3 regions of the Anaerobacillus sp. ABA4_114 genome follow, and region 2 is predicted to be linked to each of the others. Evidence: riboswitches for the same ligand, from Rfam matches in the RefSeq annotation. Region 2 holds a riboswitch; each other region holds the start of a gene.
The links. A riboswitch is a leader RNA that binds a small molecule or an ion and turns the genes downstream of it on or off. The one in region 2 is predicted to bind thiamine pyrophosphate.

Region 1: it holds a riboswitch for thiamine pyrophosphate, as region 2 does, so the genes downstream of both, tenA (thiaminase II) here and thiE (thiamine phosphate synthase) in region 2, are expected to answer to the same signal.
Region 3: it holds a riboswitch for thiamine pyrophosphate, as region 2 does, so the genes downstream of both, thiC (phosphomethylpyrimidine synthase) here and thiE (thiamine phosphate synthase) in region 2, are expected to answer to the same signal.

What each region holds. Positions count from the first base shown of each region.
Region 1 is NZ_JBSWUM010000001.1:2,549,584-2,560,004, reverse strand. It holds gene ACXAEY_RS13055 (ATP-dependent DNA ligase) at 1-438, opposite strand, end outside; gene ku (non-homologous end joining protein Ku) at 474-1,316, opposite strand; gene ACXAEY_RS13045 (SDR family oxidoreductase) at 1,574-2,443, opposite strand; gene ACXAEY_RS13040 (histidine kinase N-terminal domain-containing protein) at 2,586-3,713, shown strand; TPP riboswitch at 3,762-3,864, shown strand; gene tenA (thiaminase II) at 3,981-4,673, shown strand; gene ACXAEY_RS13030 (ECF transporter S component) at 4,670-5,248, shown strand; gene ACXAEY_RS13025 (ABC transporter ATP-binding protein) at 5,260-6,687, shown strand; gene ACXAEY_RS13020 (energy-coupling factor transporter transmembrane component T family protein) at 6,671-7,471, shown strand; gene ACXAEY_RS13015 (DUF3941 domain-containing protein) at 7,550-7,681, opposite strand; gene ACXAEY_RS13010 (DegV family protein) at 7,762-8,616, opposite strand; gene ACXAEY_RS13005 (YitT family protein) at 8,852-9,691, shown strand; gene ACXAEY_RS13000 (NifU N-terminal domain-containing protein) at 9,725-9,985, opposite strand; gene ACXAEY_RS12995 (GNAT family N-acetyltransferase) at 10,047-10,421, opposite strand, start outside.
Region 2 is NZ_JBSWUM010000001.1:1,525,086-1,535,506, reverse strand. It holds gene ACXAEY_RS07655 (Spx/MgsR family RNA polymerase-binding regulatory protein) at 1-1, opposite strand, end outside; gene ACXAEY_RS07650 (DUF2626 family protein) at 249-494, shown strand; gene ACXAEY_RS07645 (SAM-dependent methyltransferase) at 542-1,615, opposite strand; gene ACXAEY_RS07640 (MBL fold metallo-hydrolase) at 1,619-2,260, opposite strand; gene ACXAEY_RS07635 (hypothetical protein) at 2,337-2,813, shown strand; gene ACXAEY_RS07630 (DUF2759 domain-containing protein) at 2,965-3,150, shown strand; gene ACXAEY_RS07625 (MTH1187 family thiamine-binding protein) at 3,177-3,482, opposite strand; gene ACXAEY_RS07620 (ABC transporter permease) at 3,484-4,254, opposite strand; gene ACXAEY_RS07615 (ABC transporter ATP-binding protein) at 4,258-4,953, opposite strand; gene thiD (bifunctional hydroxymethylpyrimidine kinase/phosphomethylpyrimidine kinase) at 5,047-5,862, opposite strand; gene thiO (glycine oxidase ThiO) at 5,879-6,979, opposite strand; gene ACXAEY_RS07600 (thiazole synthase) at 6,995-7,774, opposite strand; gene thiS (sulfur carrier protein ThiS) at 7,771-7,968, opposite strand; gene thiE (thiamine phosphate synthase) at 7,952-8,602, opposite strand; TPP riboswitch at 8,676-8,792, opposite strand; gene ACXAEY_RS07585 (M14 family metallopeptidase) at 8,843-10,030, opposite strand; gene ACXAEY_RS07580 (LTA synthase family protein) at 10,142-10,421, opposite strand, start outside.
Region 3 is NZ_JBSWUM010000001.1:3,255,007-3,265,427, reverse strand. It holds gene ACXAEY_RS16870 (sodium/glutamate symporter) at 1-257, shown strand, start outside; gene ACXAEY_RS16865 (hypothetical protein) at 314-1,120, opposite strand; gene ACXAEY_RS16860 (sigma-70 family RNA polymerase sigma factor) at 1,117-1,653, opposite strand; gene ACXAEY_RS16855 (YnfA family protein) at 1,791-2,114, shown strand; gene ACXAEY_RS16850 (dicarboxylate/amino acid:cation symporter) at 2,244-3,473, shown strand; gene ACXAEY_RS16845 (HIT family protein) at 3,636-4,031, shown strand; gene ACXAEY_RS16840 (alpha/beta hydrolase-fold protein) at 4,082-5,185, shown strand; gene ACXAEY_RS16835 (DUF2975 domain-containing protein) at 5,360-5,830, shown strand; gene ACXAEY_RS16830 (helix-turn-helix domain-containing protein) at 5,832-6,056, shown strand; gene ACXAEY_RS16825 (DUF817 domain-containing protein) at 6,056-6,877, shown strand; gene ACXAEY_RS16820 (GyrI-like domain-containing protein) at 6,847-7,320, opposite strand; TPP riboswitch at 7,488-7,602, shown strand; partial or broken gene thiC (phosphomethylpyrimidine synthase) at 7,738-9,224, shown strand; gene ACXAEY_RS16810 (serine protease) at 9,242-9,409, shown strand; gene ACXAEY_RS16805 (hypothetical protein) at 9,467-9,640, shown strand; gene ACXAEY_RS16800 (ABC transporter ATP-binding protein) at 9,752-10,421, shown strand, end outside.

The sequences.
Region 1 (10,421 bases), 1.0 Mb from region 2:
TCTTATCGAATTGTTTTCTTCGAGACCATTCTTTAAAAGAGCGAGCCGTTCAAACAATGGACGTTCGTTAACCCATTCACCATCCCAATAGACAACATCAAAAATCATATAGAAGATCGGGTTCGATACAACACCTCTTGCGATTTGGTGGTCTTTTTTTAGTCGGTCTCTGCGCATGACATCATGAAAAGAAGGTTCACCTTTTTCGTTTAGAGCTACGATTTCACCATCAAAAATAAATGACTTCGCCTTTACTAAATCCGGCAGATCGTGTAGCTCGGGGTACGTATTAGTACGTTCGTTAAGAGAGCGGTTAAAAAGCGTTAACTCTTGTTCGAAATAGGCTAAAACCCGCACGCCATCCCACTTCACCTGAGCAAGATAAGAAGGTGGAATCGTGGTAGAAGATACTGGTTCAAATGGTTTGATCGGTTTCATTTTAAGTCCTCATTTCACGTGCCTATGCGAGCATGCTAGTTCGCTTCTTTTTCTTTCTTTTTCTTCACAGATACTTTTTTCTTCTTTTGCTCTGACTTTGCCTTTGAGCCAGTATCCGCCGGCTCTAAACTAGCCTGAAGGGCATCCATCAGATCAACAACATTCTTCTTTGGTTTTTCTTTCACGACTTTAATATCATCACCAGATATCTTACTCTGAATCAGAGCCATGATAGCTTCTCGTCGCTCGTCTTTGTATTGAGAAGGATCGAATTCAGTTGTTAGCTGTTCGATTAACTGCTGCGCCATCGTTAATTCTTTCTTACTTAAATCCATTTCTTCTGGTAAATCAGGTACATGATCTAATTCACGCACTTCATCAGGAAAATACATCGTTTCCATCATCAATCCATTTTTGTATACACGAACGGCAGCGAGGTGTTCCTTTGAACGTATCGTAATTTTTGCAATACCGATTCTTCCCGACGCTTCCATTGCTTTTTTCAGTAGAGTATAGGGCTTGCTGCCATTTTCGTTCGGTCCTATAAAATAGGAGCGGTTGAAATACACAGGGTCGATGTCATCTAGTTCAACAAAGTCCACAATTTCGACAGACTTGTTTTTTTCTTGAGCGAGCGCTTCGATCTCGTCTCTTTCGATGATCACGAACTTACCGTCTTCATACTCGTAGCCTCTCACGATTTCATCTGATTCAAGTGCTTCTTCACAGTGAGGACATGTTTTCTCATATTTGATCGGCGTATGACACTTCTCGTGAAGGTAGCGCATTTTGATATCTTTATTTTCTGTAGCGGAATATAGCTTTATCGGAATATTAACCAAACCGAAGCTTATCGAGCCTTTCCACATCGTATGCATGATATTCAATCCTTTCAGCTTCTCTATACTGTTAGAATGTCTCATGAACGATAAAGCATGCAGAGAAAAGGAGGTGATCGGGCATCATTTGGAGAGAAAGAGGAGTGGGATTTGCCCGTAAGAGAGCTTTATTGTCTAAAAGACAAATTTATTAGCCAAAAATCCTTTTTATTGTCCAGAATCTCGTTTTATTGTCCGAATATCCTTTTTATTAGCGAAAGAAAAAACCTCCCAAAAAAGGGAGGATTGGTTTGGAACTATGAAGTCATATACTGTCCGCCGTTAATGTGGATGGTTTGCCCCGTCATATAGGAAGAGTCGTCGGAACCAAGAAGCACATAAGCAGCAGCGAGTTCTTCTGGCTGTCCAGGGCGTCCCATCGGTGTATTCGTTCCAAAGTTCTTCACCTTATCTGCTGAAAAAGTGGATGGAATCAATGGTGTCCAAATTGGCCCGGGAGCAACGCTATTCACACGGATACCTTTTCCTACGAGCGATTTTGCCATGCTCCTTGTAAAGGACGTGATCGCACCTTTCGTACTCGCATAGTCTATCAGCTGTTCGTTTCCTTCGTAAGCTGTTATGGAAGACGTGTTGATGATTGCACTACCCTTTTTCAAATGAGGGAGAGCGGCTTTTGTTAGATGGAACATGGAAAACACGTTCGTTCGGTACGTTTTCTCAAGCTGTTCTGCAGTAATATCCTCTAACCCTTTCTGAGGATGCTGTTCGGCTGCGTTGTTTATCAGGATATCAAGGGTGCCATAAGCTTCGATCACTTGGTTGACCACGCTTTGACAAAATGCTTCATCACCGATATCACCCGAGAGCAGGAGGCATTCAGCGCCATGCTCCTCGATGAGTTTTTTCGTGTTTTGAGCATCTTCTTCTTCATCTAAGTAAACGATTGCGAGTTTAGCTCCTTCTTTCGCATAGGCGAGAGCGGCAGCTTCACCGATCCCACTGTCACCACCCGTAATGAGAGCAACTTTATTCGTAAGCTTGCCAGACCCTTTGTAATCCCAGTTTTCAATCAATGGCTTTGGATTCATTTCTTCTTGTGAGCCTGGTTGATGGTTTTGATGTTGAGCTGGTTGACCATCCGTTTGTTTAAAATCTGGTCGCATAATCAGATCATCTCCTCAAGAATAATTTTACCTATGGTAGTGATTACCATTCCTGTTAGTTTTCAAACATTGCTTCTATCATGTAGGAATCAGTATTTCATGATAAACTAGAACAAGCATAAGTAGTCAGTGAGGGAACGCCATGGAAAATGATAAACAGTTTGAACAACAACTCGCAGGATTTTTAAAAGATAGCCAGCCAAAAATTGTTCAAAAGTGGCTAAACATCGCAAAGCTCTCGAAAGAAGATCCTTACTATGAAGAAATCATAAACAACGGGAAACGAACGGTAGAATTGATTTCTCATTTTATTTTGACAGAAGATGAAAGTTGGATCGTCACGCTAACCAAGAAAATCGCAACGGAGCGTATTCAAGCGAATGTGAATATAGGTGAATTCGTAGCGAATATTAATTCAGGTCGTTCAGTGGTGATTTCTGTATTGAATGAATCGGAATTCAATCGCGATGATCTATCGAGAGCATTAGATAAGGTCAATGATTATTTTAATTCTTACCTTTACCATTCAGTGACCGAATATACGAAGCAAAAAGATAGTATCATTCAAGATAAGAATTTGTTTATTAAAGAGATGCACAGCGATCGACTTACGATTCTTGGACAGTTAGGGGCTAGCTTCGCTCATGAATTTCGTAACCCTCTCACATCGATAAAAGGGTTTCTCAAACTTTTAGAAGGACAGCAGCATGAGACGCTGAGGAACCACTATTTTGAAATTATCAATGAAGAAATGAACAATCTTGAAGAAAAAGTTCGTCAATTTTTATTCCTTTCAAAGATGCGTGGAATTGACGATACGCCGTCGAAGGTGAACATGACTAGTTTGCTCGAGTACTCTGTCGAAGTGTTATACCCGAGGTTCCTTGAATCTAATATTGAAGTGATCACAACGGTTTCTAAAGAATTGTTCGTTTGCGGCGTTGAGGAACAGCTTAAACAAGTTGTTCTAAATATCATGATAAACTCGATAGAAGAATTGAGTGAGAACGATCAAGAGTCACGAAAGATAGTGGTCGAGGGGTTTAAGGAGGGTGAGTGGGTTATCACTCAAATTACGAACAACGGCGAGCCGATCCCTTCTCATCTCGTTGAAAGTATATTTGAGCCTTTTATTAGTACGAAGGAGCTCGGAACAGGCCTTGGGCTCTCGGTTTGTAAACAAATTATTGAAAAACACAATGGAACCATCTCTGTACGTTCCAATGAAGATGAAACAACATTCGTAATTAAACTACCAGAAAATTGTTGACAGAGGAAGAAATGAATAGTAGCTTTAAGATTATAATATGAAATGCTTATAGTCCACTAGGGGAGTCATTCACATGACTGAGACAGGAATACCTGGACCCTTTGAACCTGATCTGGTTAGCGCCAGCGGAGGAAAGTGGAGACGGATGCATAACGCAACCGCTCCATTTTTGGAGCGGTTTTTGTTTTGCTTCAAAAATGTTGATGTTCGTGCATGTGAGCTCCTTTCCTCTTCATCAGGCGGATGATAAGCGGAAAGGAGTTTTTTATGTTGTTTACTGATCAAATTAGAAGAGAAGCAGAACCAATTTTTGAGGCCATTTACCAACATCCGTTCGTGAGAGGCATCGCTGAAGGCAAGTTGGGAAAAGAGCAGCTTATTCATTATGTGAAGCAGGATTTCGAGTACTTGAATACGTTTGCTCGTATTTATGGGATTGCACTATCGAAATGTGAAAAGAGAGAGGAGATGGAATTCTTCAATGAACAAATCTCATTTGTCTTAAACAGTGAAGTCCACCCTCATACGAACTTCTGTAACGTGGCAGGCGTGACGTACGATGAATTGCAAGGATTTCCGCTCGCCCCAACTGCCCATCATTATACGAGACACATGCTCGATGCAGCTCATTCTGGATCATTAGGTGATATTGCTGCTGCTCTACTTCCTTGTCCATGGACGTATCAAGAGATTGGACAGCGACTGATTGAAGACCTTTCTCCAAGGAAAGATCATCCATTTTACGATTGGATCACATTTTACGGTGAAAAAGAGATGGTGTCCGTAACAGATCAGCTGAGGGAAATTGTGGACGAAAGAGCTAAATCAGCTACGGAGGCTGAGCTTAAGAGGATGAGAGACCTTTATATTCAAAGCTGTCAACTTGAGTATGGTTTTTGGGAGATGGCATATACGATTGAACAGTGGCCTGTTCCAATCCTGGAGGAGGAGCGGATATGAAAAGGTTGAAACTTTCAGATATTCTGATCACCATCGTCATCGCACTTGTTTTTGGTATCATTTATAAACTCTGGGGCCCCGTTTATAACCTTGTGAAACCATTTGGCCTTCATGTTGGGGACATTGTATATGGCATGTGGTTTATAGCAGGAACAGTCGCAATGTTGATCTTACGAAAGCCAGGTGTAGCACTGCTTGCCGAAACAGCAGCGGCTTCAGGTGAATTTCTAGTCGGCTCAGAGTATGGTCTCTCTGTTCTTCTATATGGAATCGTTCAAGGTCTTGGAACTGAACTTGTCTTTGCGCTGTTTAGATATAAGCGCTACACGGCATTTGTAGCTGCTCTTAGTGGAATTGCAGCAGCTGCAGGTTCCTTGATCATGGATGTAGCTTACGGTTACATTTTAGATCTCGCACTGTGGAACTTGCTATTATTGATCTCAGCTCGAGTTCTTGGTGGTATACTGATCGCCGGAATCTTTGCTTACTTCCTTGTGGAAGCTCTTGAAAAAACAGGGGTGACAAGCCTTGTAAGACCTGCTAGTCATGAGGACTTCAAAGCATTGGATAAGTAAGGAGGCAGCTTATGAGAGTAGGAGTGACGAATCTTAGAGTGAAATATGCAGGAGCATCTGAGCTCCTTTTTAATGACCTTACACTTCATATCGAAAAAGGGGAAAAGGTGCTTTTACTAGGTCCTAGTGGCTGTGGAAAATCAACGTTGCTTCAAGTATTATCGGGACTCATCCCAGCGGCAGTACCAGTCCCAATGAAAGTGGAGGAGAAGATGATTCCTGAATCGACAGGGTATGTGTTTCAAGATCCTGACGCACAATTTTGTATGCCTTACGTTGATGAGGAAATGGCTTTTGTTTTAGAGAACCGTGCTATCCCTAGAAGCGAGATGAAGGGATTGATCAATACGTACCTCGATAAGGTTGGGTTACATTTTGATGATCCTCATGTTGAAATCGCTACGCTCTCTCAAGGAATGAAGCAAAGGCTTGCTATTGCATCCGTTTTATCTTTAGAACCAGATGTCCTTTATTTGGATGAGCCTACCGCTCTTCTAGATCCTGAAGGGACGAAGGACGTATGGGAGACGATAAAAAAGATCGAACAGCATCAAACGATGGTAATCGTAGAACATAAGGTTGATCATGTCATCGATTTTGTAGATCGCGTTGTTCTTTTCGACGATAGCGGAACGATACTTGCAGATAGTGACCCTGAAACGATTCTTTCTTTTTATAAACATAAGATGAAGGAATTCGGAATTTGGTACCCTGGTATTTGGAAAGAACACGAGCATGGCTTGAAAAGGGAGACGAAAAACGCCCTCTCTGTTATGACCATTAAGGATTTAAAAGGCTTCAAAGGGAAGAAGTGTCTTGTTGAACTTCCTGAAGCCGTGATCCATGAAGGTGAGTGGATCGTCGTCACTGGCGAGAATGGAGCCGGGAAAAGTTCCCTTCTCCTAAGTATCATGCAAGTGTTGAAAACAACAGGAGATGTACATGTTGACGGTAAAGCGTTGCAATCTATAAAAGAAGCTAGAGAAAAACTAGCGTTTGTATTTCAAAATCCAGAATTTCAATTTGTTACGAATTCGGTATACGATGAGTTAGCATACTCGATGTCTGAGGACGTACAGAATCGAGTCACGACCTGGCTTCAGAACTATGAGTTGTTAAACCATCAACATCAGCATCCTTATCAGCTCTCGACGGGACAAAAGCGCAAGCTGAGTGTTGGAACGGCATTGTTTGGAAATCAACGGGTCCTATTGTTAGACGAGCCAACCTTTGGACAGGATGCAAAGAATACCTTCAAACTACTGGAGTATTTCGAGGATTTACGGTCAAAAGGGATCACCATCATGATGGTTACTCATGACCAAAACATCGTAGAAACGTACGCGACGAGAGAGTGGATCATCTCGAAAGGGAGAAGGGTATCTGATCGTAACGTGAATCGAGGAGAGGAGGCTGTCGTTCATGCAGTTGACTCTTGATTACAATGAAACGTGGTTACATCGCATGAATCCTGCGTTTAAGCTCGTCTTTTTCCTTTTCTTGTTTTTAGGGCTGTTGTTTATTCATAATCCGAACATCATCACGTATGTAACGCTGCTCCCGCTCATTCTTGTGGCGTTCTTTACAGGACATAAAAGAAAGCTATTGTTGATTTTGATGATTCCGTTTCTTCTTTTGTTTGTATCTAGCTCATCAAGCATGATCTTTTTTGGACAGGGTACGACGACGTGGTGGAAGTGGGGACTCATTCATATTACGGAAGAGAGCTTTTACAGAGGTCTTCATATTGGATTCCGAGCACTTAACTTTGCATTGCTCGGTTTGATCTTTGCTCTTACGACAAGACCTGTCCTGCTATTTTACTCATTGACTCAGCAGCTGAAAGTCCCGCCTCGGTTTGCATATAGCTTTATGGCGGCAGTTCGAATCCTACCGATGATGGTGGAAGAGTTTCAACAGCTTAAGAATGCGCTGTTAGTTCGTGGAGTAAAGAAAGAGAAAGGGTGGAAAAGGATTACGCAATCCATCACGTTGTATGCTGTACCGCTTTTATCCCAAAGTATTCGGAGAGCACATCGAATAGCAGTGGCGATGGAATCGAAGCAGTTCCACAATGGAAAACGAACGTATTATTATGAGACCAGCTTATCAAAATTCGATGGACTGTTTGTTCTGTACATCGTCCTAGGAGTAGTGACCATGGTCTGGTTAGGGTTAGAAGTCCCCACATATGAAATTACAGATGTGAGAAATTCAGAATGAAAAACAAAACTGCCGAGCAATGGCAGTTTTGTTTTTTTGATCAAAAAAAGCAGGCTGATCGTTCAGCCTGCTTGATTTTTATAGATGATCACTGCTCTTTGAATACTGATGTTTCCCTTTTTCACGGTTTATTTCTTTTTGATCATTTTTCAGCATTCGCTTCGCATTATGATCCACTGGCTTTTTATTATTGTCTGTCGTATTAGGCACGATATTCCCTCCCTGGACCCATAGTTTAAATCACTACTTTTAGGGTACACAGTTGAAGGAGATACTATGTAGCATACAATTTACTTATTTAGGAAAAATAAGGCAAGTGTACCTGGGCCTGAGTGAGAACCGATCGTGGCACCAACTTCAGTGATGATGAAGTCTTGTCCGCCGTACTTTTCTTGAATCGCTTCTTTTAGTTTTTCAGCACTTTCAAGGTCATCACCATGTGAGATACCGATCACCTGAGATTGAAGGTTCACACCGCGTTCTTCCATGATTTCAACCATCCGCTTGTACACCTTGCTCTTTCCACGGACTTTTTCGATCGGAACGAGTTTTCCATCTTCCACATGGAGGATCGGCTTTATTTTTAACATGCCGCCAAAGAAAGCAGATGCTTTACTCACTCTGCCACCTCTTTGTAGGAAGTCGAGATCATCTACAGTAAAGATGTGTTCCATATGATCGATGTATGATTCGTTAAGGCTTTCGAGTATCTCTTCAACGTTCTTTCCTTGTGCTGAAAGTTCTGAAGCGTGGATCGCCATCAGCCCATATCCAAGAGATGCGCCTCTTGAGTCAACGACTTCCATTTTGACATCAGGGTATTCTTCTTGAACTTCATTTTTGATTACGGCTGCTGATTGGTACGTTCCAGATATACCTGATGAGAGGCCGATATAGATGAACGGTTGACCTTCATTCGCGAACTTTGTAAATGTTTCTTTGATGCGAGCCGGAGGGATTTGAGAGGTCTTCGCTAATTTTCCATCTCGTAACGCAGTGTATAGCTCTTTCGATTTGATTTCTTCGCGGTCGAAATACTCTTTCTCTTCTAAAATAACAATGAGAGGCATGATTTCGAGGTTGTGCTTTTGCACTAACTCCTCTGGAAGATCAGAGGCACTATCTGTAATGATTTGTACACTCATTAAGAACCGTCCTTTCATAATTATGATACAGGCTAGTTTCTTAAAGTTTATCCCTAGAATCGTTTAAAATCAATGATTATATCGTAAAGTAAGTGCTTGATCGGCTTTACTTGAATAACACTTAAATTTGATGTTGTCGAACTGTGCCGAAAGCCTTACAATAAATCTTGCTAATGAAATAAAATCAATCGTCCTTTTTCATCAAGAAGAGGCAGTTACAGAAAAGGGTGTTAACATGGAAGAAGTAAAGAAAATAATTATTATCTTATTAGGAGCAATTCTAGGAGCAGTATCACTAAATTTATTTCTTATCCCAGCAAACGTATATGCTAGTGGTTTTACCGGTCTTGCCCAGTTGATTTCGAGCGTGTTGAACGATTATACGCCGATCCATATCTCAACGGGTATCTTGCTATTCTTATTAAATATTCCTGTTGGCATTCTAGGTTGGAAGAAGGTAGGAAAAGCGTTTACGCTATACAGTTTGATCAGTGTTGGCCTTACAACATTGTTTCTTGAAATTATTCCTGTTCAAGCTCTATCAGAAGACATTCTTCTTAACGCAGTATTCGGAGGAGCGCTAGCCGCGATCGGAATCGGCTTTACGTTAAAGTGGGGTGCTTCGACCGGGGGAATGGATATCGTCGCTATGATTCTTTCTAGAATGAACGACCGTCCAATCGGTACTTACTTTTTTAGTTTGAATGCTTTGATCATTTTAACAGCAGGTATGCTGTATGGTTGGGAGAAAGCACTCTATACGCTCGTTACCTTGTATGTTTCTTCTCGTGTGATCGATGTCATCCATACTCGTCATGAAAAACTAACGGCGATGATCGTCACTTCTAAAGGGAATGAGTTGCAAAAAGCAATCCATGACAGGCTTGTACGAGGAATCACAAAGCTTCCTGCAAAAGGCGCTTATCGAGGCGAAGATAAAGAAATGCTTATGATGGTCGTTACACGTTATGAACTTTATGATCTCGAACATATCATTAATGATATCGACCCTCATGCGTTTACGAACATTGTCAATACTGCAGGTATTTTTGGTTTTTTCCGAAAAGACGACTAAATAAAATTCCCCGGGATGTCCCGGGGAATTTCTTTATGCGTTATTCGTAATGATTTCTTTTACTTCTGGAAGCAAGCTGTCCCATTCTGCCTCAGGCATTTTGTTGATCGTGATGAAATCTTGATAGCCAAATACATTGTCGACACCATCTAATTTCAGTAGTTCAGCAGCTACTGGATGATCAGGAGTATCATTCTTCTTAAAAGAATGACTGGATGAGCCTTCAAAAAGGTTCTTGTCAGCTGTGATTTTAATCGCATTTGGGTTTGGTGTATGATCTACTCGTAATTGCATAATAAGCCTCCTTTTCTTAACTTCTACTAGTGTACCAAAATTCTCTCTTAGCATAAATCAATTATGACGAGAAAGTGAAACCATATCGCTTAGAAATAATATCGTGAAACCCAAGTGAATTATAAAGATGTTTCGTAACAGCATTATTTATTCCGGTTTCAAGTTCAATGCCCGTGATTCCTTCGCGTTCAGCCCAGTAGATCACATGTAATAAAAGCCTTCGACCGATACCCTGATTTCTTGCTTCTGGATCCACGAATAATTCATTCAACCATAAGTAAGGACCGCCATTTGCGACACTCACTCCCATATTAAAAAACGCAACGCCAAGTATCTCGTTATCATCTTCTGCAACGACGATTCTAGAAGCCGTATCTTCGCTTATCGCAAGTTTTGCTCCTTTGATTAATTTCTCATAACTTCCTTCGCGATCGGC
Region 2 (10,421 bases):
TTTTATTTCTCCCCTTTTCATTTTTTCGCGTTAAGTAACTCTACCCAAATTATACAACTATTAAACAAATATTGTACAAGAAAATGATTTGTAATTTTAATAACGATTTGGGATAATAAATTGGAACCCTTTACAAGGGTAGGATGTACTCGACACAAATTTGCCATGAGGCTAGCATTTACTTTTTATCAACAACTCATATATAATACGATATGTATGGGAATGAACGAGCAAGGGAGGAACTTCTTATGCCTAGAATGTACAAAGTATTGGCTTTCTGGACAGGTATCTTCTCACTGATGGGTTTTGTCGGTGGTATGCCTGTAGTCGGACTGCTTTTCCTTGGTCAGGCCGGCATGTTTTTTGCGTTAAGTCTTTTGAACTTAACTGAACGTACTTATCTTTATATTTTCGGTGTATACTTAACGTTATTTATGGTCGGTTTTTCCTACTGGTCAGTGTTTATGATGACACCAGGCTCTGGCGGTCATTAATTAAAGCAACGAAAAAGACGATGCATGTGCATCGTCTTTTTCGTTGCTTACTTTTGCTGCACGACAACCTGAAATTGATTCATTTGTGACAGCCAGTTTACAGCTCTATTTTTTTTGTGTACAGGGGAAAATGGATCATTCTCTCGGTTATCTTCAACGAAATCCAGCAGGCCATGATTAACGAGAAAGCGCCCCTGTACCTCACATTCAAGACATCTAAAATGATGTTCTTCACCGATCCTCCTCAAAGCATCTAACGGTATGTGAGTCGTTAAATCCATTTCACCTATATTTTCTAGAGGGTTTTGAACGAGCTGATGTTTATAATAACCTCTTAAGCTCCCTGAGCTTCTTGCTGGATGATTCCACTCGTCATCTGTGTAGCCGTAATCGATCGTATAGATTCGCCCTTTCTTCATCCAATTAGCAATGGAGATAAACCAACTCATCATATAAAGAGGGACCTCTATTCTTTGCCCTTCGTTCATTAGGAAGCCATAGTTTTCTATCCAAATTAAGATAGCTGAATCTGTACAAGGTTTGTATACCTCGATTAACTTTCCATCAATCTCGGATAGCCCAATTAGAACTTCGTACAACATCCCGTTCTTTTTCTCAACCACTCTGACTGGAAAAGCATCTAGTAACTCATTTGAAAAGATGATGCCTTCGAATGATTTGAGTGCGCTCTTTAACTCTTCGATCGAGCTGTAAACCATAACTTTATCGAGGTTCTTCGTTTTATTCTCAATGATTTTTCTATGATATGGACTTGTCTCGACTACATAGTACGTAAGACGTTTGTACAGTTCCTTATCGAACGATTGTATCTCATCAAGGCATGAGAGCAGAAATTCACCTTCTCCTGCTCCAATCTCAACGATTGAGGGATGTAGTACATCTGTTTCAATCGCTGTTGCAAGAGCTCTTCCCATAACACGACTAAATACCTCATGTACCCCAGGAGAAGTGTAGAAATCTCCTGCTTTACCAGTCTTTTTACGGTTAGTTCCATAATACCCTTCTTCGTCGTACAAGCTTATTTCCATAAACCGTTCATAAGAGATTGCTTTTTCAGTAGAGTTAGCTATTTCTGACTTAATCTTAGTTAAAATTGACATATCTCATAGGGTAAAACCATTTAAAAACGGATTATTCATCATTTCGTCCTCGATTGTCGTAGCAGGACCATGACCTGACGCTACAATCGTACTCTCAGGCAACTTTAGAAGACGGCTATGTATACTCTCGATCAACTGCTCATGGTTTCCTAATGGAAGATCCGTACGGCCGATACTTCCCTGGAAAAGTGCGTCTCCTGAAAACACAACGCCAAGCTCTTTGAAATGAAAAGATACACTCCCTGGAGAATGTCCCGGTGTTTCATATATATCAGTACTAAACGATCCGACAGTTAACGATTGTTCTTGCTGAATAAGATTGTCAGCTGGTTTCGCGACGATATCTTCTACCATTGGGAACAGTGAAGAACCATTCAATTTCGGATCTTCAAGCCACTTCGCTTCCGCTTTGTGTAAATAGACCGGAATACGATATTGGTTGCGAATAAAATCAACTGCTCCGATATGATCGAAATGAGCATGCGTGAGTAACACTGCAATAGGCTTCAGTCCTAGAGATTCAATTTCTCCTGAAATCTTACGCCCTTCTGCTCCTGGGTCGATGATGAGAGCTTCTTTCTTTTCGTTCCATACTATTGCTGCGTTAGCCTGTACAGGACCAACCGCTATCTGTTTCCAATTCATTCAAATCGCCTCCATTGAAAGTTTATGTTACTTATTCTACACTATAAAAAACTCGATTTAAAAGGAGATGTACGAGATGTCTATCGTTTATGGAGTCGAATTGATCCCTCCTTCTGGTGCTTTGCCAGGTCTCATTTCTCAGCTTGTAAAAAAAACAGGTGAACTCGTTCATGCGATCGACCGTGATGGAAAGCTCGTCATTGTATCTCATGAAGAAGAAGCTAGCTTGCTAGCAGAATTCTATGACTCAAAACATGCATTTGGTGAAACATATACGCTCATCAGGTTATCCGAATCATGTAGAACGACCCCTCAACTACCTGACTATGGATTTACTTCTCAAAACAACAGGCATTATTTATACGAAGATATGGTAACAGCATTTTCTATTGAAAGAGGGGATGAAGAACAAATTGAAATGGCGCTTCTCCAAATTGAAGAACATCTCATTGCTTCTGACAACAATGTGTTTTATGTAGACGTTATGCAAAAAGAGTTGATGGAAGGCATCGCAAGGGCTTACCAAATCGAGCTAACATTTTTGAAGGAATGACGCCTCGACAAATCATAAGAAAACGGTTAAAATAATAAAGGACTTATGTACATATCCATTAAAGTTAAAATTTGTTCAGATTTAACCATGCCATATCATCCTAAATTAAGGGTATACTGATAATGATTGCATGGATAAGGAGGTATTCCGGATGGGTTTAGCAATTATTTTTGCATTCGTCACGTTATTTTCTGTTTGGGGCTTATTACGTTCCTTTCGTGAAAAAAACTTTATGGGCCTTGCCTTTGCAGGTTTAACTGTTCTAGTTTTTGGCGCATTTACCGTTGCTACAATGATCGATGTTCTCTTCGGATCTGGAGGCGGCGGAGGCCACTAAAAAAACAGCCATTTGGCTGTTTTTTTTTAGTTTCTATGTCTATTTACTGACGCTAGTTTATCTTCCATCTTAACCTTCTTATCTCTTCGATCGTCTATTCGAATATTTGTTGCTACTCTTTCGATCCCTTGTTGAAATGGTGATTCATGGATCGCTTGAATGACCTCTAATAGATCTGACAACTCACCTTCGATCAGTGTACTCATAGGTGTCAAACGGTAACTAATCCGATCTGTATAAGAATCTAGGATATTTTGGACCTCAGCCACATATTTGCTAACACTTGGCTCTTTGGTTCCAATTGGAATAACTGTTACATCTACAATTGCCACATCAATCTCCTCCTCCAAGAGTTTGTAATTGCATATCATTGTTAAAGAAAAATCTATATGTAACAAGCGATATAATCATTGCACATATTGAAACACACGAAAAGATACTTATGGATACAACGATTTGATACCTAATTGCATCTATTGGAGAAGCTCCACCTAAAATAAGTCCAGTCATCATTCCGGGGAGCTGAACCAACCCGATTGTTTTCAGTGTATCTACGTTCGGAATCATTGATGCTCTGATTGTTTTTCGTATAATCATTTTGGACGCCTCTGCTGGCTTAGCTCCTAATGATAATGCTGCGAGGATTTTACCCCTGCCGTCATTGAATTCATTTTTCATTCTCTCAAATGCAAGCCCTGTAGCTACCATACTGTTCCCAATGATCATACCACTCATCGGAATAACCTGTTCTGATTTGAATGGGATAATATCGAATACAATCCAAACGGAAAGGACGAAAACCTCAATAATCAATAGAGAAACAAACGATAGCGTAAAGGCAAAAGGAACACCCTTACCTCGCTTAGCTGCCTGCAACGAGGCAATCACAAGCATGACGGTTACCCATAAGCCTACACCTTGCCAGTCTTCTAATGAGAACAATAAAGTAAGAACATAACCGATCAGAAATAATTGAACGACCCCTCGAAAAGATGACCATATCGCTGATTTACTTATTCCGAGCGAGAAATAATATGACATTGAGACAGGTATCATTACAAAAATAATCATGGTGAGAAGGGACAAATTTGATATCTCTGTCATACCTTAACCCTCAAGAAATCTCATAAGAGCTTCAGAAGTCGGATTATTAAATAACTCTTTAGAGTTCCCTTTTTCCTCAAGACTTCCCTCATTCATAAAGAGGGTGTACGTCCCAATTCTTTTCGCCTGTTTCAAATCATGCGTGATCATTACGATTGTCTTCCCTTCTTCAGTTACGAGGCAATCTAATAATTCTTCTATTAGTTCGACTGTTCTCATATCTAGCGCACTCGTTGCTTCATCGAGTAATAGCACATCAGGATCATTAGCAAGCGTCCTAGCTAACGCTACTCTTTGTTGTTCCCCACCAGAAAGATGTTCAACATCTTTCGTTAGCATGTCCTCAGGTAGATGGACTTTTTGTAATAGAGAAACGCCAAGTTTAGAATCCCAATCCTTTTTTAGTGAAGGACCGAACTTCAAATTATCCTCAACGGTACCATCGAATAAGTTAGCTTGCTGAAACACCATCCCCACTTTTCTTCTTAATTCGTCAATCGGATAGTCAGCCATCGGCCTCCCTTTGTAGGAAATTTCACCTTCTTCAGGATCCGTTAGGCGATTCAATAGCATGAGTAAACTACTCTTCCCAGAACCTGAAGGTCCAATAACCGTAGTTAACGTTCCTTCCATCAGTTCAAAATCAACATTCTTCACACGTTCATTTCTCACATTCTTTGCAGCGATTATTGGTTTCATTACTTGACCTTTCTTCAATAGAGTTATCATTATCGTTTATAACATATCCAGTTTCTATTCACCAGTTATAAGGGTTCAATAAAAATACCCACTTCAATAGGAGTGGGTATCAACGCTTTGATTTATTCGATAAGCAGCATGATTAGTAGGACCGATTCCACTACCTAGAGGAAGGGAATGCTGTATCGCAGAAGTAATAAATTCTTTCGCAACGGATACAGACTCAGAAATGGACTTTCCTTTTGCAAGTTCTGCTGCGATACAAGCCGAAAAGGTACAGCCGGTACCATGAGTGTGTTTCGTGTCGATCCTTTTAGATTCGTAGTAATAGTATTTTTGATCTACGTAAAGAACATCTACAGAATCCTTCCCATTCATATGGCCACCTTTGACTAACACTCCTTGACATCCGTAGTTAGTCAGTTCCATTGCCGCTTTTTCCATGTCTTCGATCGTTTGAATTTCCATACCGTTCAGTAACACCGAAGCTTCAGGAATATTTGGAGTAATAACGGAGGCTAACGGCAATAGGTCTGTTTTTAATGACTCAACTGCTTCTTTTTCTAAAAGCGTCGAACCTCCTTTTGCAATCATGACAGGGTCGATCACGAGGTTCGTTATGTTGTACTCTTTCAATTTCAAAGCAATGGTTTGGATGATTTCTGCAGAAAAGAGCATCCCTGTTTTGATCGCATCCGCTCCGATGTCCGATAATACTGCGTCGATTTGTTTCGATATCGCTTCTAAAGATTGTGGATAGATGCCATGAACACCTAGAGAGTTTTGGGCAGTTAGTGCAGTTATAACGCTCATCCCGTAGACATCTCTCTCTTGAAACGTCTTTAGATCAGCCTGAATCCCAGCTCCCCCTCCGCTATCAGACCCTGCAATCGTAAGTACTTTATACATTTCCTTTCATTCCTTTCTAAACGAACTGAAACCGTTCCGGTCTAAAGCTCTCGATTGGAATTTCTTGAGGCATTTCTTCGATTTCATTTGCGATGATTTCAGCCGTTACTGGACTGAGTAATATTCCATTACGGTAATGTCCTGATGCTATGAGGATTGATGGTTTTTCAATAACCTTTCCTATGATCGGAAAACCGTCCTGTGAGGCTGGCCTTAACCCTGCCCATTTATGAAACGGTCGTTCTTCCCTTAGATCAGGTAACACTTTTTTACTCCAAGATTCTAAACGGTTTATCCCATGCTCCGTAACACTAGTGTCAAAACCGGCAATATCTTCAGAAGCACCTGCAATTAGCGTTCCGTTCTCTTTTCCAACAAAATAACCTTGACTGGTAAACACGATATGACTTAATGATGGGCCATCATATGCACAAATCTGTCCTCTGATCGGAAAAACAGGTAATGAGCAATTTAGTCCTTTTTCCCAGTTCTGTGACCATGCTCCGGTTGCAAGCACAATAAAGTCACCTTTTATCAAACCTTTATCTGTGCTAACGAGGTGAGGCTCACCATCTACTAACTCTGCCTCGCCAGCATGTTCTATGATGCTAACACCAGCATTTCTGCATGCTTGAATCAATGCTTTTACATATCCCGGTGCATAGATATGACTTTCAGCAGGGCACCAAAGTGCAGCGTATACTTCGTCAGAGAGTAAAGGCTCCTTTTCTCTAGCTTCATCTCCTGATAACAAGTAGGATTGTATTCCATATTCACTTTGCCACCGTTTCTTTGCTTCTAGCGAAAGGAGATCGGCTTCATGAAAAATAGCATAAAGGCTTCCACAATTGCTAAATTCAAATGATTCATTCGATGATTGCATGATATGCTCGACCCAATCAGGGTATAGATTAAGGCTTCTTTGGCATAATTTAAAAAAATCATCAGGGTCTTCAGTTATCTCGGAATAAGGAGCAAGCATCCCAGCAGCAGCACCAGATGCTTGTCCACCACATACTCCCGATTCAATTACGGTAACTTCAAATCCTCGTTTCCTGCACTCATAAGCGATCGACAGGCCGATGACACCTCCACCAACTATTGAAACGCTAGCCATGCTTACAACACCCTTCTACTTCGAAATATAGTCGACCGTACTACTCGCAGTGGCATACTTTTTCTTAGGTATTCGACCTGATAAATAAGAAAGTCTTCCTGCCTTAATCGCGTGTTTTACTGCTTCAGCCATCTTGACCGGATTTCTTGCTTTTGCTATTGCCGTGTTTAACAGCACACCGTCGGCACCAAGCTCCATCGCCTTTGTTACATCTGCTGCGCTACCTAGTCCCGCATCAACGATGACAGGAACCGTCAACTCCTCTGTAATGAGTTCGATATTATATGGATTCAATATTCCTAGCCCAGTTCCGATGGGAGACCCGCCGGGCATGACTGCAGCTGCTCCAGCTTCCTGTAACCTGTAGCACAATGCTGGGTCATCCGATGTATATGGTAAGACTACAAATCCATCGTTCGCTAAGATCTCTGTCGCTTTTACTGTTTCGATTGGATCTGGCAATAGCGTCTTATCATTTCTGCTCACTTCAATCTTTATCCAGTTGCTCAACCCTGAAGATCTAGCTAATTTAGCAATTCTTACCGCTTCCTCAGCAGATGTAGCACCAGATGTATTGGGCAAGTATTGAAACGTTTTGTCACCCAAGTGCTGAAGAATCGCGTCCTCGTCAGGAGAGTTCAAATTGACTCTCCTGATTGCAAAGGTTAATACTTCAGCCTCTGAAGCTTCTATTGCCTGATTTTGTACAAAGGGATTTGGATACCTCCCTGTTCCTAGGAACAATCTAGAGTCGAATTGTTTTCCACCGATTGTTAGTACATCGTTCATATTCATCCACCTCCCACAAATTGAACAAGTTCAATTTTCATGCCATCTCTTAGCTCCGTATCGTCCCAACGGTCACGGTCTATAATCGTTCCATCTAATTCAGTCGCTACCAAACCTTTTTGTAACTGGAAGTGATGAACCACATCCGCCATAGTCGCTACTTCAAGGTCATACGTTTCGCCATTAATATGCAGTCTCATGATTAACCTCCTTTGAACGAATAATCTTATCAATGAATGCTTCACTAGTACCTTGAACGTTAGAGCTACCTACAACCTCACTAATTACACATATTCGGGACGCACCAGCACTCAAAACTTCCTCCACGTTATGGAGCTTGATTCCACCTATTGCAACAAACGGTATGGTAATTTCTGATGCAACGGCTTTAATGTAAGCTGTAGTCACTGGATCGACCACATCGCTTTTACTATTCGTTTTATAAACAGGTCCAGCTCCTATATAATCCGCACCCTCTTTTTCTGCAAGGCGCGCTTCCTCTATCTTGTGGGTAGAGATTCCTATGATTTTATCCGTACCTATAATTTGTCTCGCTACGCTTATCGGTAGATCATCCTGTCCTAGATGAACACCATCTGCATCTACAGCCAGTGCAACATCAATATGATCATTAACGATAAACGTTACATTGTGCTTACTTGTCAATTCACGGAGTATCCTGGCTTTTTCCAAAATCACCTTCTTGCTACTGTGCTTATCACGAAGTTGGATAATCTCAGCTCCGCCTAACATTGCCTCCTCCATCACATCATATAAACTTCTATCAGGATGAAATTCTTCACCGGTGATAACATATAGGTTAAAATCTTTCATTTTTATCCTTCCTTTCTCAGAAAAATATAAAAAGCCCTCATTCCGCGTATGGAATGAGGGCAGTTATCATATTAAATACCTCTACCGACTTCCCTACGCTGGTATAAACCAGATCAGGTTCAAGGGTATAGAAAGTATTGGTTTCCTATTCTCAGCCTACCCGAATACGTAGGCACCCCTAGTCAACAACTATTCAGTTCTCTTTCATTATGGCAAACAATCATAATGATGACAAGTAAATTACATATAGAGAGAGGATAGAAATATCCCTATCGTATCGTTATAAATCTTACCAAATTGACTTATAGGAAGCGGGTTTTCTCCCTTTCCTATCTCTACTGTAAAGCCTGGTCTTCTAAAATCTTGAATAAACCAATCTTTATAGCCTGCAAAACTATCAACATAGCGAATCGGGCGATAGCCACTCAACCTTGAATATTCAGTTACTAAAACTTCAGATTCAGGCGGCTCAAGACCTTCATATCCCCAAAAGATGACCTCTCCTTGAGAATGGAATGCAAGTGCTCGGTCAAAATTCCTACGTTGTGAGAGTTCTGCAATTGCAATTGCTTCAGGCTCACTTAAAGGTTCATAACCAGGAAAATTTCTCGGTGATGGTTTCTTCGGCTTCCGTTCTGCCTCTATTTCCCATTTAGCAGGATACTGATTATTTAAATCTACACCTCGTATGTTCGCTTTCCAGCGATTAAAGTCTCCACTCCCATTATTTAGATCGTTCGCTAACGTGCGATATGGCTCTTCTTCTGGCAAGCCATCAATGACCAAGTTTACTCCATCAGGGTTTACCATCGGAACAATTGAAAGGGACGTAGAATCGTAAAGAGGTGGCAAGTAAACACCACTTAGCACCTGAGTGTTCGTAAGTGCCATTAAGTAATCGTTTAATAACTTCATCAATAGGGCTGTTGTCAGCCATTCATTTGCATGAAAGGCCCCATTCATATGGACTTTCTTGGAACCCACGCCTACTCGTAATTCCGGAATAGGCTTCCCCATAACAGACTCACCGATAACAGACCGTTTTATAAACGGATAAACAGCTAACAGCTTTTGTATATCTTTTACCATCGTTTCATAAGTATAATTTTGCTCTGGATTCACAAGAGGCCAAATCATTCGAATGGGGACGTTTACTTTCTCTCCAACTTGTAACGCGAAAGGATTGGCATCATTAATGAGTAAGATTCCATCCAGAGGCGCGTCATACCACAAAGCTATACTCCAGAGCGTATCTCCCTTTCGTATCGTATAGCTTTTCGTTACGTAGCCAGGTATATTGATCATATCTCCTATGACTAGCCGATTTGGATCAACGCTTTCATTGCTATCGATGATAAGCTGCATTGGTATTTGAAATACTCTGCTATACTTCCACATTGTATCTCCACTCTTCACTCTTACTCTCATATCCAATCCCTCCACCCTAGAAGCCTTCATACTATGCTATGTAGAGAGCTCATCGTAGTATGCTAATAAACCAAAACAAAAGAACCATGCCCTGTGGGCATGGTTCTTTACTTACTGTTCTGTTTTTTCGCTTTCATCAGCGGGTTGTTCGTTGTTTTCACCAAAGAAACGAAGCAGATCGCCGTAGACGATTTTATCGGAATAGGCAAGATCCGTTTTAGCTTTCTCCATGTATGGTTCACAGGCAGCTTTATCCGTTTCCTCTCCAGTTTCTTTGTCATAACAAACGTTATTGGTATAAAGGTGGTCTTCGGTGATAAAGCTTCCGTCACGAAGAATTGTAAAGTTATCTTGCTTTTCTGCGAATAAATCGTTACCGAACTTAATCATA
Region 3 (10,421 bases), 1.7 Mb from region 2:
TGGGTGTTACGGCAACAGGGCTTCTCTTGATGCGAATCGTTGACCCTGATAACGAATCACCTGCGTTCGAAGCGTTCGGTTACAAACAGCTCGTGTATGAACCGTTCCTAGGTGGTGGTCTCGTCACGGCGCTTTCGGTTCCGTTTATCGCAGGTGTTGGACCGTGGGCAGGATTGATTTTATCCCTTGCCATGACCGCACTTGGCATCTTCTTCGGAATCTTTTATTTCGGAAGAGGGAAGCATAAAGAAGGATAACAACGAGTAAAGGAAGCTGTCTCATTTATGAGGCAGCTTCCTTTTTGTGTAAGAACTTATTCATCTCGCCAGTAATCTACGAGTTCTTCTTCCGCGATCAGTGCTTCAACTTCAGACACGCTGTCTCCATCGAGCATGTATGAATAACCAGATGGTGAACCTTCTGCTTCATTCATGGTGATATTAAGGTCATTCACTAACCCTATTAAATACGTCATGCCGACTTTCATTCGTTCACTCGGTTCCTTCCATTGATCAAGATATCGAGTAGGAGCTACTGTTCCATCTAAGTTTAAGTGTTCATATCGTTTGCGCTCTTCGTTATTGAGAAGGATCGAGAGGTTTTTTAGATTTTCAAAGTCTTTTTCAATCGCTTCTCCTTGAACGGTTATGCCAACAAGAGAGACTCGAATCGATGTTGCTCCTATGGTTTTGTAATACATGTGATCATCGTCATGCTGCTCAGGGACGGGGGCATTTAACGTTTCAGCATAGAAAGCGATCATCTCTTTTGCACTTGTAGGATGAGTTTCGACGACGTCGCTCGGGACGGTCACATCAGTCCATTCTTTATCGAGTCCAGAAGAGCTGGTAGAATTCCCTTCGCTAACAGAAACAGATTGTTCTTGGGGATTTGGTTCATCCACAGCTGATGGATCGGTCTTTTCTAGCCCACCTGTTAAGATAATCGCTCCAAAGACCGCTAATACTACCACTGTTGAAGCCGTGTAGAGTAAGAACTGTAATGGGTTCCTCTTCTTCTTAGATGAGATATGATGGAGGACCGCCTGTTTTCCTGCATTAGAAAATGAGATGGTTTCATACGTTTCTTCATGAAGTTTTTGTTTTAGGTCATGATTCATGGCTGTAAACCTCTCCTTTCGAGTTCTAATTTAAGAATTTGCTTTCCTCTCCTTAGTCGTGTTTTGATTGTGCTTTCGTTCAGTTTCGTTATTTCGCTAATTTCTCTGATTCTTAATTCTTCATAATAATACAGATAGAGGATGCCTCGGTATTTATGTGGTACTTGTAGCAACGACTCGGTGACAGCATGTTGGTCGTCTTTTTGAATCAGCTTAATTTCTGGTGTGAGTTCATTCGATGGGTGGTAAGTTTTACTGTAAGGCAGCCATTTTTTGAAAGCATGTGTTTTTAACGTATCTAATGAACGATTGACCGTAATGCGGTAAAGCCAAGTTTTGAAGCTTGATCGCTTTTCGAACGTATTGAGATGGTGATAGCAGCTTATAAACACATCCTGTGTGATGTCTTCTGCTGTGCTCAAGTCTTTTACATATGTAAAAGCAAGCTTCTTGACCATGTCACCGTATTCATCCATAAGGTGAACGATCGTTTCTTCACGCGTTGCGTCTTCAATCGAGTGTACATTTTCCAAGAATTATCAGCTCCTTTCTTAAAAGCTGTATCGGTAATTTAATCTTAGACGATGGAGGAAGAGAATAGTTTCATATTTTAAGAAAACAATGGTAATGATTTATAATCAAGCGCATGTTGGAAGAAGGACGTGATAGTATGGTCAGTTCTTTATTATTGTTTGTTCTTGCGGGACTAGCTGAAATAGGTGGAGGCTATCTCATCTGGCTTTGGTTACGGGATGGCTATCCTTCATATTACGGCGTGATCGGTGGGATAACGCTTGCGCTGTATGGCGTGATCGCAACCTTTCAAGCATTCCCATCTTTCGGTCGTGTGTACGCGGCATACGGAGGGGTGTTCATCATTCTTTCAGTATTATGGGGATGGGGTGTCGATCAGAAGACACCTGATGTTTATGATTGGTTGGGAGCGGGAATCTGTTTGGTCGGTGTATCTGTCATGCTGTTTAGCCCGAGATGATCGCTCGTGCTACGACAGGTGCATTTTACCTCAGGCATACCCGTTGACTTTCGGTAAAATGTAAGGTATCTTTATTTCCTAGTAAATTCATAGGACTAATATTAGTTTATTTGCAAGGGGAGAAAGGGAATGAAGAAACTATTTCGAGGCTATCTTGATGCCTCATTAATATTAAAAATTACGATAGCACTTCTATTAGGGATTGTCGTAGGTTTTGTTTTTGGTGAAGATGCGGCTGTGCTTGCGCCGTTCGGTGATCTATTACTTAATCTATTAAAGTTTCTCATCATACCGCTCGTTCTCTTCACACTGATCGTTGGGGTAAACCAAACGAAGCTTGGAGATTTAGGGCGTAAGGGCGGAAAGGTGTTCAGCTTTTATGTGATTTCCAGTGCGGTTGCGATGATCGTCGGAATCACGGTTGCGAGCCTCTTCAATCCTGGAGAAGGATTAAACCTCACTCCGAACGAAAGCGTTGAAGTGCCAGAAAATCCAGGCGTGGTGAGCGTCTTACTAAACATCGTTCCAACGAATATCGTGACGGCGTTTAGTGAGATGAACCTTCTTGGAATCATCTTTACAGCGCTCGTTTTCGGAATCGCGATTTCTGCTCTTAGAAGTTCAATTGAAACAGCTGAGCTTGGAGAGCATCTTTATAAAGTTGTTAACGGACTGAACGAAGCCACGTTCAAGATCATGAACGTCGTGCTACAATACGTTCCGATCGGAATCTTTGCGATCATCGCGAAGACGATTGGTAACCAGGGGATCGACACCATTCTTTCACTAGGAAACATGATCGTGGTGTTATATATTGCACTCGCTGTACAAATCGGAATCTATGTGATTGCGATGCTGTTCTTCAAAGTGAAACCCGGTGAGTTTTTCAAAAATGCACGTACGCCGATGATCACGGCTTTTGTTACGCAGAGTAGTTCAGGCACGCTACCGGTGACGTTAAATGCGGCAAGAGGACTTGGCCTTTCAAAGAGCTTATATAGTTTTAGTTTACCGTTAGGTGCTACGATCAATATGGATGGAGCTGCGATACGAATTGCGGTATCCGCTGTTTTCGCCGCTAACGTTGTCGGCACACCGCTAAGCTTCCCGGATATGCTTGCGATCGTGCTCGTAGGAACGCTCGCATCGATCGGTACTGCAGGTGTTCCTGGTGCAGGAATCATCATGATCGCTACAGTGTTTTCTCAGGTAGGCTTACCGATGGAAACAGTAGCATTGCTAACTGCTGTTGATGCGCTTGTTGGTATGGGTGCAACAGCACTCAACGTTACTGGAGACCTTGTCGGTTCTTCAGTGATCGACCGTACCGAAAAGAAAAATGAGTTAAAAAGTGCTTGACCTGAAAGACCAGGGAAATCTTATGATGACCCTGGTCTTTTTTTTTATGATTGCAGACATTGGAGCGGGATGGTATACGATACCTATAAGAGGGCTATCCCGGTATTTTTAGAGGACTTTTATCATGTCCTATCGAATTTTTAGAAGTGGAGGGGGATGCTGATGTACAAAAAAGATTGTCCATTTTGCAATCCATACAGCGATGTAAACCAAACGATCGTGTTTGAAAGTGAAACATGTTATTTTCTTCAGCATGACAATGAACAACGAGTGTTGAAGGGTTCTGGCGTGATCGTTCCAAAAAAGCATAGGAGCGACCCTTTTGATTTAACTGAAGAGGAATGGCTCGATACATATACGCTCTTAAATCGAGCGAAAGCCTACCTCGACGAACGGTTTTCACCTGATGGCTATACAGTCGGCTGGAATGTTGGTGAAGTGTCAGGTCAATTCATTCCACATAGTCACCTTCACGTGATTCCGAGGCATATGGATGAGCCGCTTGCTGGGAAAGGCGTTCGCTATTGGTTGAAGCAAGATGAAAATAAACGAAGATAAAAGGAACCGCACTCGAATCGAGTGCGGTTATTGAGCGTGGGAGGAAAGGTATGAATATACAAGAAATACGAAGCCCTTTTAGTTATAACGAGATTTCTATCATGAAACAACTCGAGACACCGATTGTGAAACACGTAGATGATGGGATCGAAATTCACTTTATCTACTTTGGAAATGAAGACACTTCGAGCGTTCACGTTTTAGGTAGTTTTCCAGGGTGGGAGTTACAAGGAGGAGACATGACGAGGCTTGAAGAAAGCGACATCTGGGTAAAATCCTTTCTTATAGATCGTGCATTCGCAAGCACGTACTATTTCTCAATCAATGATGACTATGGTGATGATTGGGGTGGAAGGTTCAAGCACATGATCTTAGACCCATTAAACCCAAACACAATGGAATTTTCTGAAGTACCCGGTGACCCTCATACGGCAATCTCATACGTTGAAGTTGATGAGGAGCTAGCCGCTATGAATGTGACGCAGAAGGGGACCGTCTACAAGGAAGTGTTCAATAGCAGCGTCTTACATAATGAACGAAATCTCTGGATCTATGATCCTATTGAAGTTGACACGCCTAAGAACGTGTTGATTCTATTCGATGGTTTCCAGTATACAGATGCCATCCCGGCACCTGCTATGATCGATCATTTATATGATGATGGAAAAATTCCTGCAACGGTTATGATCGGGGTGGATAGCCCAGACCGCTTTACGGAGTTTGTTGGAAACGATGTGTTCACTCAATTTTTAACAGATGAACTTTTACCGTGGATTCACAATACGTTCAGAGTGAATCAAAACAAAATCGTTTTAGGAGGAGCTAGCTTAGGAGGATTAGCCGCATTTTATAGTGCAATTTCACGTCCTGACCTATTCCGTGGGGTTCTATCACAATCGGGTTCATTCAATCATAAGAAGTGGGTGGATTGGCCTGTTCATCACATGGGAAATGAGTCGAAGCAACATCCTGTACGGATCTACATGAATGCAGGCAAGTTGGAAGTGCCAGCGTTACAAGAAGCCAATAACCAAACGTATTCAGCGCTCAAACGAAATGGCTATGATGTAAAGTATGATGTGTTTAACGGTGGACATGACGTACTATGGTGGCGTGAAACGTTTCCTAGAGGGCTAGAATATGTCTTTAAGTGAGGAATGAAAAACTTATCCCAATGGGGGTAAGTTTTTTTTGTGTGAATTCCTCTGAAAATCTAGTATCAAGAGAATACATTAACAATAAAAACATATCTATATTTAATAATTATTTATTGAAAAACAATAAATTATGAGTTATATTCAACATATCAAGCAAGCGAGGTGTTTACATTGAAACTAGGTTCAACGAATTTTTTAAGAATCGTTGTAGTCGTCATTGGGGTTGCGGTACTTGCGCTGTGTATCTTTGCGTTACCAGCGATTGCGTCTGAAGCAGCTGAGGGTCAAACATTTCTTTATCCTATTTTAATTGGAATGTATGCTGCTGCCATTCCGTTCTATGTTGCGTTGTATCAAGCTCTAAAACTGTTAAGCTTCATCGATAAAGAAGAAGCGTTTTCTGATTCCTCTGTGAAGTCGCTACGAACGATCAAGTTTTCTGCAGCAACCATCAGTGTGTTGTATATGCTCGTTATGCCGTTCTTTTATATAGTTGGAGAGAGGGATGATGCTCCAGGCGTGATTGCGATCGGATTAGTCATCATCTTTGCTTCTCTTGTGATCGCAGTATTTGCGGCTGTTCTTCAGAAGTTATTGAAGAGTGCGATCGAAATCAAATCTGAAAATGATCTAACGGTTTGAGGTGAAGAACATGGCGATTATTATTAATATCGACGTGATGTTAGCAAAAAGAAAAATGAGTGTGACGGAACTTTCGGAAAGGGTGGGCATCACGATGGCGAACCTTTCGATCTTGAAGAATGGAAAAGCGAAGGCTGTTCGATTTTCAACGTTGGAAGCGATATGTGAGGCATTGGAATGCCAGCCTGGCGATATTTTGGAATATAAAAACGAGAGCGGTAAGTGATGGGGCCACTTAAGCAGCTCGTCAGGTTCGGGTGGGAGCAAGCGCTATCCTGCTTGTTTCCGGTCGTTATCTTTGCTTCCTTAGCTCTTACGAAATTCGTTCCGCTCCCCCTATTGCCGAGATATGACTGGCTACTCTTAATCTGTTTAGTAATGCAGTGGTGGATGATTCGTTCTGGTCTTGAGACGCGGGATGAATTGAAGGTGATCACGATGTTTCACCTCATCGGTCTCGCCCTAGAGCTCTTTAAAGTGCACATGGGCTCATGGTCATATCCGGCAGAGGGTTACTCAAAGGTTTTTGGGGTACCGTTGTACAGCGGATTTATGTATGCGAGCGTTGCGAGCTACCTTTGTCAGGCATGGAGAAGGTTAAACGTAAAGCTCGTCAATTGGCCATCTTTGTGGCTCGTCGTTCCACTTGCGGCTGCAATCTACCTAAACTTCTTCACTCATCATTATTGGATTGATGTTCGCTGGTGGTTATCAGCGCTCGTCATCATCGTCTTCTTTCAATCATGGGTCACGTATGAGGTTGGAGGAAAGCTATACCGTATGCCGATCGCGCTTTCATTTGTGCTTATCGGATTTTTCATATGGATCGCAGAGAACATCGCGACTTTCTTCAGCGCCTGGGAATACCCGAACCAGAGAGATGCCTGGAGTCTTGTTCACCTTGGAAAAGTAAGCTCGTGGCTTCTCTTAGTGATCGTCAGCTTTCTGATCGTAGCGACGTTAAAGCAGGTGAAAGGGAAAAGTTCTAGTTTGCCACGTACATCTTCTAGCTCTAGCTACTTCTCACTACGAGGAACGATGAAATAAAGCGATGTTTCTTCATCTTCATGGTTAAAGGATTCTGGATAATATTCGAAGCAATAAGAAAGGTCGATTTCCGACGGTCTTTCTTTTTGTATGAAATCATAGACTGATTTAATGTCACGGTCTTTATTACGAAAGCTGATTTCAAAGGATAAATACGTTCCTTTTGGAATGATGATTCTCTCAAAATCACTCGTTTCACCGAATGCTGTGACTTCACAAGCTGCTGTGTATGCATAACTTCCGTGCTCGATTTCTTTCATATAGCCGATCGCTTCTTCCTTTTCGACAAGGTGACTCACGTGACGGTTCATGAATTGCTCCGAGAACGTTGTCCAGAAAGACGGTAGATCCACTTCTTCTAAGGAGTTAAGGGAAAGGGAACCTGGATAGCTTAGGCCAACATAATAACGATCTTCGTTCCAGTGTAGTTTTTCGTAATTCATTGTTGTCGCCTCCATTTTTATAAACGTATCGTCCTCTCAATCATAGCATGAACATCGTAGGAAATTTGATAGAAGAGGTAATCGTTAGGCATAGGTAAATAGAATCGTTCTATAACGGTAGCTATTGTATTTTTAGAAGACTCCTATATACTAGAAGCAAATACAATAGAGTTAACTAGGGGAGCCCAATGAGCTGGGCTGAGAAGGAAACGCTTTAAAGTTTCTTGACTCTTTGGACCTGATCTGGATCATACCAGCGTAGGGAAGTTAGAACGATCATCACTGTAACGCAACGTCTGTTTACATATGAGCCGGGTCCGATGAAGTACAATGGACCCGGCTTTTTTATGTTTTGATAGGCTTCTGCACATGGTTGATTCATCTCGTCCTTTATTTCAAAAAAAGGGAGAGTTTATGATGTCAACATCTACACCAAGCAATGAGAGCATTTCCATTATGTCTAGTTTTTCAGGTAGTCGAAAAGTGTATATCTCAGGTTCGAGAGAGGATATCAAGGTGCCGATGCGTGAAATCGCTTTGAGTCCAACTTCTGGAACATTCGGGGATGAGGAGAACCCTCCGGTCCGTGTGTACGACCCAAGCGGTCCATATACAGATCAACATTATTCTGTAGATCTAGAAAAAGGGCTTCCAGCACTTCGTGAAACCTGGATTTCTGAACGTGGAGACGTAGAAGAGTATGAAAGGCGTAAAATGAAGCCTGAAGATAATGGATACAAAGATGAAAATGATTCCCGTATGAAACATTTCCCTCGGTTAAATCGAAAACCACTCAGAGCTAAGAAGGGAAGGAACGTTTCGCAGCTGCATTATGCAAGAAAAGGAGTCATCACTCCTGAAATGGAATTCATCGCACTTAGAGAAAAGATGGATCCAGAATTTGTTCGAGATGAAGTGGCAAAAGGTCGTGCGATCATTGGGAGGTTTACAAAGATACATTGATCGAGCAAGCAGAGCAGGGTGTCGATTACTTCACGATTCATGCCGGTGTTCGATTACGATATGTGCCGCTTACGGCTAAGCGGTTAACGGGTATCGTATCTAGGGGCGGCTCAATCATGGCACAGTGGTGCTTGTATCACCATCAAGAAAGCTTTTTATATACGCATTTTGAAGAAATATGTGAGATTTTAAACACCTATGACATTTCCTTATCACTCGGAGATGGCTTACGTCCTGGGTCCATTGCTGACGCCAATGATGACGCACAGTTTGCTGAATTAGAAACCCTTGGGGAACTAACGAAATTGGCGTGGAAATATGATGTTCAAGTCATGGTGGAAGGGCCTGGACATGTGCCTATGCATCTGATTAAAGAAAACATGGACAAACAAATTGAGCTATGTGATGAAGCGCCATTTTATACATTAGGACCGCTTACAACAGATATCGCTCCTGGGTATGATCACATTACGTCTGCAATTGGTGCAGCCATGATCGGTTGGTACGGTACGGCGATGCTTTGTTATGTTACGCCAAAAGAACATCTAGGATTGCCAAACAAGGAAGATGTGCGAGAAGGGGTAATCACGTATAAGATTGCGGCACATGCAGCTGATTTAGCGAAAGGACATCCAGGAGCTCAACTACGAGATGATGCCCTTTCGAAAGCCCGGTTTGAATTCAGGTGGAGAGATCAATTCAACTTGTCGTTAGATCCAGAACGTGCAGTAGAGTATCATGATGAAACCTTACCTGCTGAGGGAGCAAAAACAGCACACTTTTGTTCGATGTGTGGACCTAAATTCTGCAGTATGAGAATTTCTCAAGATATCCGTGATTTGGCGAAAGAAAATGACCATTTTACGAAAGAGGATATTGAAAAAGGGATGAAGGAGAAAGCGACAGAGTTTAAAGAATCAGGATCGTCAATTTACCGATAACGTTAGGGGGCGGCATTGTGAACGTTCATCAACTAGAAGAGGAAATGAAAGTTACGAAACAACACCTTGCATTACTGGAGAACCAATTAAAGGCGTTTCAAGAAAAGTGTGATCATCACTTTGAAGGAGATCAATACTTCGAAAAATGCTCGAAGTGTCATAAGGTAGAAGTTTTATATTATTAACGTGGCTCACCCAACAAGTGGAGCTCGTTTAGCGCTCCACTTGTTGCAATGTGACAAATGAAGAGACATGGTGCTAATTTAGAGTTGCAACCACCGTTATTTTATAACTGGGTTGGGTTTGAATTAAGATTGCGACAGATTCTAGAGAATGAAGCCAATCCTTATATGCAAGGAGTTTACCAAAGGGCCATCACATTATTTGAATTTTTCATAACTAGCTTATCGTCATAGAATAAAAGATTGACTACTACGTCTAAATCGATTAGCATAGTTAGTTGATAATGGTTTTCAATTAAACCACTTACATAGTATTCGAAAATTTGATAACAAAGGGATGGTTTCATGCTCAAACGTTTCTTTTCTTATTACCGTCCATACAAGTGGCTGTTTATCTTAGATTTCTCTTGTGCCGTGTTTGTCGGTATATTGGAGCTGGCCTTCCCACTCGCAGTCAATCAGGTAATCGATCGGTTGCTGCCTGAACAAAATTGGTCGCTCATCATGTTCGCTTGTCTAGGATTGCTTCTCGTGTACCTGTTGAATACAGGACTGCACTATGTCGTGACGTACTGGGGGCACATGCTTGGAATCAACATCGAAACAGATATGAGACAGAAGTTATTTACGCACATGCAGAAGCTATCTTTCTCTTATTATGATGGGAATAAAACAGGGCATAGTATTTCACGTCTGACGAAAGACTTAGAGGAAATTGGAGAAGTTGCCCACCATGGACCAGAGGATGTTTTTGTTGCCTTGATGACGCTAGTCGGTTCGTTCGTTCTTATGCTCACGATCAATTGGCAGCTTGCCGTCATCTCTTTCATCGTAATTCCGTTCCTCATCATTCTTGCTGTTTACTTTAATAAAAAGATGACGAGAACGTTTCGTAAAATGTTCCATCGCGTCGCAGAAATCAATACTAGAGTCGAAGATAGCATCGGTGGCATTCGTGTTGTGCAGGCGTTCGCCAATGAAAAGCATGAACAAGAAAAATTTCTAGAAGAAAACA